2 regions of the Cyanobium sp. A1C-AMD genome follow, and region 2 is predicted to be linked to the other one. Evidence: predicted binding sites of a transcription regulator. Region 2 holds the regulator's gene; the other holds the start of a gene.
The links. Region 2 encodes NtcA, which controls nitrogen genes in cyanobacteria. Its sites were predicted from a motif close to GTANCNNNNGNTAC; they were not measured.
Positions count from the first base shown of each region.

Region 1: a site for NtcA is predicted at 2,252-2,265, ahead of KBY74_RS08860 (sensor histidine kinase KdpD). Genes of this name have one in related genera too.

Region 1 covers NZ_JAGQDB010000046.1:6,340-10,194, forward strand. The annotation lists gene purH (bifunctional phosphoribosylaminoimidazolecarboxamide formyltransferase/IMP cyclohydrolase) at 1-814, opposite strand, end outside; gene KBY74_RS08850 (alpha/beta hydrolase) at 870-1,499, shown strand; gene KBY74_RS08855 (DUF3155 domain-containing protein) at 1,543-1,914, opposite strand; gene KBY74_RS08860 (sensor histidine kinase KdpD) at 2,346-3,482, shown strand; gene KBY74_RS08865 (adenosylcobinamide-GDP ribazoletransferase) at 3,439-3,855, opposite strand, start outside.
Region 2 covers NZ_JAGQDB010000017.1:7,165-11,019, reverse strand. The annotation lists gene thyX (FAD-dependent thymidylate synthase) at 1-268, shown strand, start outside; gene dcd (dCTP deaminase) at 285-878, opposite strand; gene KBY74_RS04680 (cob(I)yrinic acid a,c-diamide adenosyltransferase) at 878-1,516, opposite strand; gene ntcA (global nitrogen regulator NtcA) at 1,758-2,498, shown strand; gene KBY74_RS04670 (DUF3084 domain-containing protein) at 2,533-3,750, shown strand; gene KBY74_RS04665 (resolvase) at 3,747-3,855, shown strand, end outside.

The DNA of each region.
Region 1 (3,855 bases), on a different contig from region 2:
CCCCGGGGCCGTAGCCAAACTCCCGCACGGTGGCTAGGGCCGCATCCAGATCGATCAAGTTGTTGTAGCTGAGCTCCTTGCCCTGCAGTTGCACCGCGGCGCCCCAGCCGGCAGCGGGCTCGCTGTGCCAGGTGGCCTGTTGGTGGGGGTTTTCGCCGTAGCGCAGGCTCTGGCGGGCGGGCAGTTCCAGTCGCAGGGGCGCCGCCACCGCTGCTGGGAGCTCGGCTGCGCCGGCCAGCTGTCCCGCAAGCCAGCTGCTGATCGCCGTGTCGTAGCTAGCGGTGTGCTGGAAAGCTTCCAGCGCCAGCTGGCGCCGCAGGGCGGCGCTGATGGCTCCGGTGCGCAGACACTCAAGAAAGGGGCCGTATTGGCTGGGGCTGGTCAGCACCACCACATCGGCGTGATTTTTGGCCGCTGCCCGCACCATTGCCGGTCCACCGATATCGATGTTCTCGATGGCGGTATCGAATGCCACCTCGGGGTTGGCAACGGTTTCTCGAAATGGGTAGAGGTTGACCACCACCACGTCGATCGGCGCAATGCCCTGGGCCTCCAGATCAGCCTGGTGGCTGGGCTCGCAGCGGCGGGCCAGGATGCCGCCATGGATGCGTGGGTGCAGGGTCTTGACCCTGCCGCCCAAGATCTCAGGGGCGCCGGTGTGCTCCGCCACCTTGGTGACCTCAAGCCCGGCCGCCTTGAGGGCCGCAGCGGTGCCGCCACTAGAAATCAACTGATAGCCAGCCTCCAGCAGCCCCTCGGCCAAGGGCACCAGGCCCTCCTTATTGGAGACGCTTAGAAGGGCCGTGGGGGCCATGGCTGCCAAACGTGCAGGTATAAGGGCCAACCTACGCAGCAATCGATCCCCCGCCATGAGTAGCCAAACCAGCCAGCCCAACGACCAACTGATCCGCAGTGGCCCGGACCTGTGCGACCGGCGCCTTGTGCTGCTACACGGCTGGGGAGCGGATGCCGACGACCTGCTCGACCTGGCCGAGGTGCTGGTGGGGCCAGCGGTGAGCGTGGTGGCCCTGCGGGCACCACTGCCGCATCCAAGCGGTAGCGGCCGCCAGTGGTACGACCTGCAACAGCCGAATTGGCCCCAGCTACCTGCCGCGCGAACCCAGCTGCTAGAGCGGCTCCTGGCCCTAGCGGCGGAGGTGCCCCTGCAGCAAACGGCTCTGCTGGGCTTCTCCCAAGGCGCCTCAATGGCCCTTGATGTGGCCACAGCCGGCAGCGGCCTACCCCTGGCCGGCCTGATCGGCTGCAGCGGCTATCCCCATCCCGGCTGGCAACCAACCGCAGCATCCCTGCCCAAAATCCTGCTCACCCATGGCGAACAGGATCCTGTGGTGCCCTACGGAGCCAGTGAGGCCCTGAAAGAGCAGCTGCAACTCGGTGGCATCGACACCGAACTGGTTGGCTTTACAGGCGGCCACACAATCGACGGCTGCCTGTTTCCTGCCCTGCGGAGCTACTTGGCCAGCCAATGGTCATGCTGAACAACCAGCGGCCCACCTGAGTTCCGCCAGGGCAAAGCCAAGCTCAGACGAAGGCGTATTCGTACTCCTCCATTTCTTCCCAGTCGTCGGCGGCGAGGGCTTCGATGCCTTCGAAAAGCACCTCCTCACCGATGCGGTCGACGATCGTGCGCAGTGAGGGAAACAGGAAATGGTTTTCCTCGGCGTATTGGGCGCTGAACAGGCCCTTTTCGCCCCAGAAGAAGCGATCAGTGGTGTGCTCGTTGCGGCGCACGTTGAGAATTGCTGGGGGCACCAACAGCTCCTCAGCAATGAAGCGGCGTGCTGCCGTGACCGGCTTGTGGGAGCCGGTCTCAAGATTGAAGGTGGGGACATGCGCCAGCACCCGCTGGCCTGCGAGCCGGCGACGGCTAATCCGCTTGCGCTTTTTGGACATTGAACTGCTCCCGAGAAGGAGGAATTAGGAGAAGGAAGAGAAACCGGAGGGGGAACGGACAGTGGGAGCGCAAAACATGCGCAGGGTCCGTGACTCAGCCCACCCGAACCCCCCAAAATTTGGAGAGCAGGGCGACGCCCAAACGTTCTGTTGTCCGAGAGAGTCAGCAGGCCCAGGGGTCAGTGACGCCGCACCCCGCCCATTCGGGGTGCAGAACAACAGGAAGCAAGATCGGCGTAAGTCGGATCTGTCACTGCTGTAGCCTGAATTGCCGAAATGGGCAACAAAGGGTGAGGGCGTCACGACGACGAACCGCTGCCCGCTTGCGGACCGCGCCGTATTGGTCGATACCGCACATCTTAAGACTTTTTTCTGGTTTTCCCACGCCTTTTCCAAACTTTTTGGAACATGGCCAGGACTGAGGGCAGCAGATGCAAGTCTCCAACCGCTTTCTCGCCCTACTGCGCTTCCAGCTAGCCCAGTTCGCTGATCGCAGCGACCTCAGCTCCCTGGTGGTTTATGTCACCCAACCCGGTGAAGCCAACGCCCCCATCCTGGTGCCAATCGGCCAATGGCCGAGTGATGGCCGAGCCCTGCCTGCGGTCGAAGCCGGCAGTCCGCTGAGCTTGCCAGCGGAGGAGCGGCGCTGGCTGCCGCTGCGCCACCAAAGGGTGCTGCTGGGCGCGATCCAGGTGGAAACCAGCGTGGTGCCCTGGCCAGACAGCCTCGGGCAGCGGCTCCAGGCCGTCGCCCTGTGTCTTACCGAAGCGCTCTGCCTTGATCTGGAACAACAGCAGTTGCAACAGACCCTCGAGCAACAGCAAGCAGAATTGGGCCTGCTGTTGCACCAGCTGCGCAACCCCCTCGCCGCCCTGCGCACCTTCGGCCAACTACTGCTGCGGCGCCTCGAACAGGACCAGCAGAACCGACCTCTGGTGGAAGGCTTGCTGGCGGAAGAGCGCCAGCTCAACCGCTACGTGGATGCCCTCAGCCAGCTGGGCCGCCACGAGCAAGCCGCCGTCAGCGGCGAGGCGGCGCCACCCCTGCTGCTTCCCCCAGGGCTGGTGGGGCCAGAGGGCCAACCCCTGCTCGACTGGCTTGAGCCCTTGATGCAACGGGCTGCTGCCACGGCCTCTCTGCAGGGCCGCCCCTGGCATCCGCCATCCTGCTTGCCCAACTGGCACGGGGACAGTGGTGCCGTGGCTGAAATTTTGGCCAACCTGCTGAACAACGCCTTTCGATACAGCCCCAGCGGCACGGCCATCGGCCTGGACTGCCAAGCACTGGCGTCAGGGGACTGTCAACTGACGGTGTGGGATGGCGGCGAGCCGATCGCCGAAAACGAGCGTCAGGCCATTTTTGAGCAGGGTTTCCGGGGGCGGCAGGGGCAGGGGCGGCCTGGGACGGGGCTGGGACTGGCCCTGGCCAGGGATCTGGCCCGCAGCCTCGGTGGAGAGCTCAACCTGGTGTTGCCGCCGGCAGCCGTTGCCCAGCAACTGCCCGAGCGGGGCAACGCCTTTTGCCTCAGGCTGCCAGCCGCGGCCCCAAGCCCAGCAGCAGGGCCATGAGCAGCAGGGCCAGAGCTTCTGTCCATTCGACACAGGCTCCGTAGCTATCGCCGCTATGGCCGCCGAGACGGCGGCCGAGCCATAGGGGCACTAGCACCGCTGGCAGCAAACCCACCCCCTGGGGCCAGGGCCAGCGGGTCCAGGCCGCTAGGCCCAGGGCCAGGGCGAACACCAGCAGGGCCGGCACCAGTTCCGCTGCAAGACCCCGCCAGTGCTGCCGGTGAAAAGCAGCACTGCCCTGCTGCCTCAAATATGGAAACCACTGCATGGCCAAAAGGGGTGACACCCGGCCCCAGAAAGCTGCCCAGAGCATGGCCAGCGGGGCAGCGGCCCCTAGGCAAAGCAGGGCTGCTGCCTTGATCAGCAGCACCAC
Region 2 (3,855 bases):
GGCAGCTCGCTACCGCGACCTTTTGGCGGCTGGCTTCGCCGAGGAGCACGCCCGCGGCATCCTGCCCTTCGACTACCGCCAGCACTTCGTGGTGAGCTTCACCTTGCGGGCGTTTCTGCACTTCCTTGACCTGCGGGCGAAGCTCGATGCCCAGCAGGAGATCCGTGAGCTGTGTGATCTGATGTGGCCCCATCTGCAGGCTTGGACACCCCAATTTGCTGACTGGTATGAAAAGAGCCGCTTACATAAAGCCAGGCTCGCCCCATAGGGCATTTTGCTGGGAACTAGATACGCGCCAAGGTAACCCGTTCGGGCTGATGCTGGTACTTACCAGCCCGATCTTGATAGGTTGTCTCGCAGGGATCGCCCTCAAAAAAGAGCAGCTGACAGATTCCCTCATTTGCATAAATGCGGCAGTCAGCACCCGAAGAATTACTGAACTCCAGGGTGAGGTGACCCTCCCAGCCGGCTTCCGCTGGCGTCGTATTAACAATGATGCCTAGCCGGGCGTATGTGCTCTTACCCAGGCAGATCACCGTGATATTTGATGGCACCTTCATCTTCTCCAGTGCCACTCCCAAGCCATAGGAATGGGCTGGCAAGATAAAATAAGATCCGTCCTCGTCATGGCGCAGGGGAGCGGGCTCCAGGTTCGCCGGGTTGAACCGCTTGGGGTTCATCACGGTGCCAGGCACATGCCGAAAGATCAAAAATTCCTTGGCCGACAACCGCAAGTCGTAGCCATAGGAAGAACAGCCATAGCTGAGCACCGGGGAGCCCGCCGTAGCGGGATCGAGGTGGCGCACCAGGCTCGACTGAAACGGCTGCAACATTCCTACGGCAGCTTGCTCGTTGATCCAGCGATCGTTCTTCAGCATCAGAGGCCTCGGCGCAACTGGGTGACCTGATCAGCCATGGCCATCAACTCAGGAGTCATGGCTGGCCCTGTCAAAATGACATCTAGATGGGCTGGTCGGCGCTCCAAGGTTGCCAGCACTTCAGCCTGCTCGATGTAGCCCAGCTCCACAGCCAAGCCCAGCTCATCGAGCACCATCAGATCCACCGCACCACTGAGCAGCTGCTCGCGGCTGAAGGCCCACACCTGGCGCACCGCCTCCAACAGCTCGAGCCCCTGGTGGACAGCTGGCTCTGAAAGACAGCCGGGCACACCGGGCCGCAGCCATTGCAGTCGCCCACAGAGCCAGACGCTGCTGCCGAGGCCCTGATCTACGCCGCCCTTAAGGAACTGAGTAACTAGCACCCGGCTGCCCAAGCCGGCACTACGTAGGGCCTGGCTGAGCACGGCACCGTAACTGCCGCGGAAAGGCGCCGTATGGATTTGCAGTAAGCCCTCCGACTGGGCCACCAGCCGCAATGCCGGCGCAGCAGAGGGGGCGGACGCGGCAGCCGCCACAGCCAAAGGGCGATGGCCAGAGCGCTGAGGTTGGTGCTGGACCGCCGGAAAACCAGCTCCAGAGGAGGAGGTGAGGCCTGAGACGGGCAAGCTCGCGGTCATGAACAACCTGAATAAGAACCTTGAAAATCGAAAAACAGACCTGGGGCGCCGCGAGCAGCCCATGGCCTCGCGGAGCTGAATGTAGCGGGATCGGGCCGCTCCACAAGCAAACGACACCATCCCTAGCGGAAACATACGTACTGGCGCGCAGGGGCGCCGGCGGTGTCGTCTCAAACCGTGTGTATTGCTACAAGCCGCCCCCCGGGTGATCCTTAGGGTCCCGGCACTTGCCAAGACCTTGATGGTTGGCGCTACCCACGGATTTAGCCGTACCGCCAACACCCCATCGACGGGTGCCCCTGGCGTGGTGGCAGGCATGGGAAGCGCCGGCCAGGGCAACCCCACCCTGTTGGAAGTGATCCGGGGCCTGGCCGGCAGCAGTGTCGAGACGATCGAACGGGGCAAGACGATTTTTTTTCCCGGCGATCCAGCCGAGCGGGTCTATCTGCTGCGGCGCGGAGCGGTCCGGCTGTCGCGGGTATATGAATCCGGCGAGGAGATCACCGTGGCCCTGTTGCGCGAGAACAGCCTGTTTGGTGTGCTCTCGCTGCTTACAGGCCAGCGCTCCGATCGCTTCTATCACGCTGTGGCCTTCACCAGGGTCGAGATGGTGACCGCACCAGCCACCTCCGTACGCCGGGCGATCGAGCAGGACGCCAGCGTGGGCTTGCTGCTGCTGCAGGGCCTGTCTTCGCGAATACTGCAGACCGAAACGATGATCGAAACCCTCACCCACCGCGACATGAGCTCGCGGCTGGTGAGCTTCCTGCTGGTGCTGTGCCGAGATTTCGGCGTTCCCAGCTCGGAAGGTATCACGATTGATCTGCGCCTCTCCCACCAGGCGATTGCCGAAGCGATTGGCTCCACCCGCGTCACAATCACTCGCCTGCTGGGCGACCTGCGCAACGACGGGCTCGTTCAGATCGACCGCAAAAAGATCACTGTGTTTGATCCAATCGCCCTAGCCAAGCGCTTCAGCTGAACGCCAGGGATACTGGGGCCCTCCGGGGACGTATGTGACGGGCTGGCTGCTGATCCTCGCTCTGCTCGCCCTGGGGGGAGTGCTCTCCACCCTGGGCGACCGACTTGGCAGCCTGGTGGGCAAGGCGCGCTTGAGCCTGTTGGGGATGCGGCCCCGCCGCACCGCCGTGTTGATCACAGTGCTCACTGGCAGCCTGATCAGTGCCATCTCCCTCGGCCTGATGCTGCTGGTAAGCGAGCGGCTGCGCACGGGCCTGTTTGAACTCGATCGACTGGAGCAACGGCTGCAAACCAGCCGCAGCGAACTGAGCCGCAGCAACAGCCAACTAGCCAGCAGCCGCCTGCAGGTGGCGCGGGCCGAACAGGGCAAACGCGAGGCTCAGACGCGCTTTGAGCAGGCCCAAGCCCGCGCCAGCAAATTGCGCCAAGAGCTGGCGCCACTTCTAACCCAGCGCAACCGGTTGGAGCTGGAGCGCAGCCGTCTCAGCCAGGAGGTGAAGGGGCGGGATGCGGAAATCCGCCGCACCGAAGCGGAATTAGCCCAGGTGCGCCGCCGGATTAGCGCCGGAGCCCAAGAACTTAAAGAGCTGGAGAGCAACCTGATTGCCCTGCGCCGCGGCGACGTAGTGCTCAGCAGCGGTCAGACCCTGGCCAGCGCCAAGGTGACCCTTGAGCGCCCCGAGCAGGCCAAGGAGGTGATCACCGCCTTGCTGCAGCAGGCCAATCTCAACGCCTTCAGGCGGGTGCTGCCCGGCCAGCCCCCCGATCGCCAGATCCTGCTGGTTCCCCAAAATGACATCAGCAAGCTGGAAGGCCTGCTCGCCAAGCCCGGCAGCTGGGTGGTGAGCATTCTCTCGGCCGCCAACGTGCTGAGGGGCGAGCGCCAGGTGCTTGCCTTCCCAGACCTACGCCCCAACCGCCCAGTAGTTAAAGCAGGTGAAGTGCTGGCCAGCACCACGATCGAGGGCGACCTCACAGCCCTGGAGCCGGTTTCGCGGCGACTCAACCTGCTGCTAGCCGCTGCCTATGCCCGAGCCCAGCGCCAGGGCACGTTGGTGGAAGGGCTGCAGTTTGATGCGGCCAGCTTCAAACAGCTGGCCCGGGAGCTGAGCGAGCGCCAGCCGGGCCAGGTTGCCCAACTAGAAGCCCTTGCCATCAACAGCGCCAGCACCGCCGACCCAATTGCGGTGGAATTGCGCTGGGTGGCGGCCCCATCTCCCGCCCAATCGGGGCCGGGCCCTCGCCGCCCGTGACGCGCACTGCGGCGGGCCTGGTGGCAGGCCTAGATCCCGGGCGCAGCAAATGCGGTCTAGTGCTGGCTGATCCTGCCGTTGGCCAGATCCGGCAGGCTGCCATCC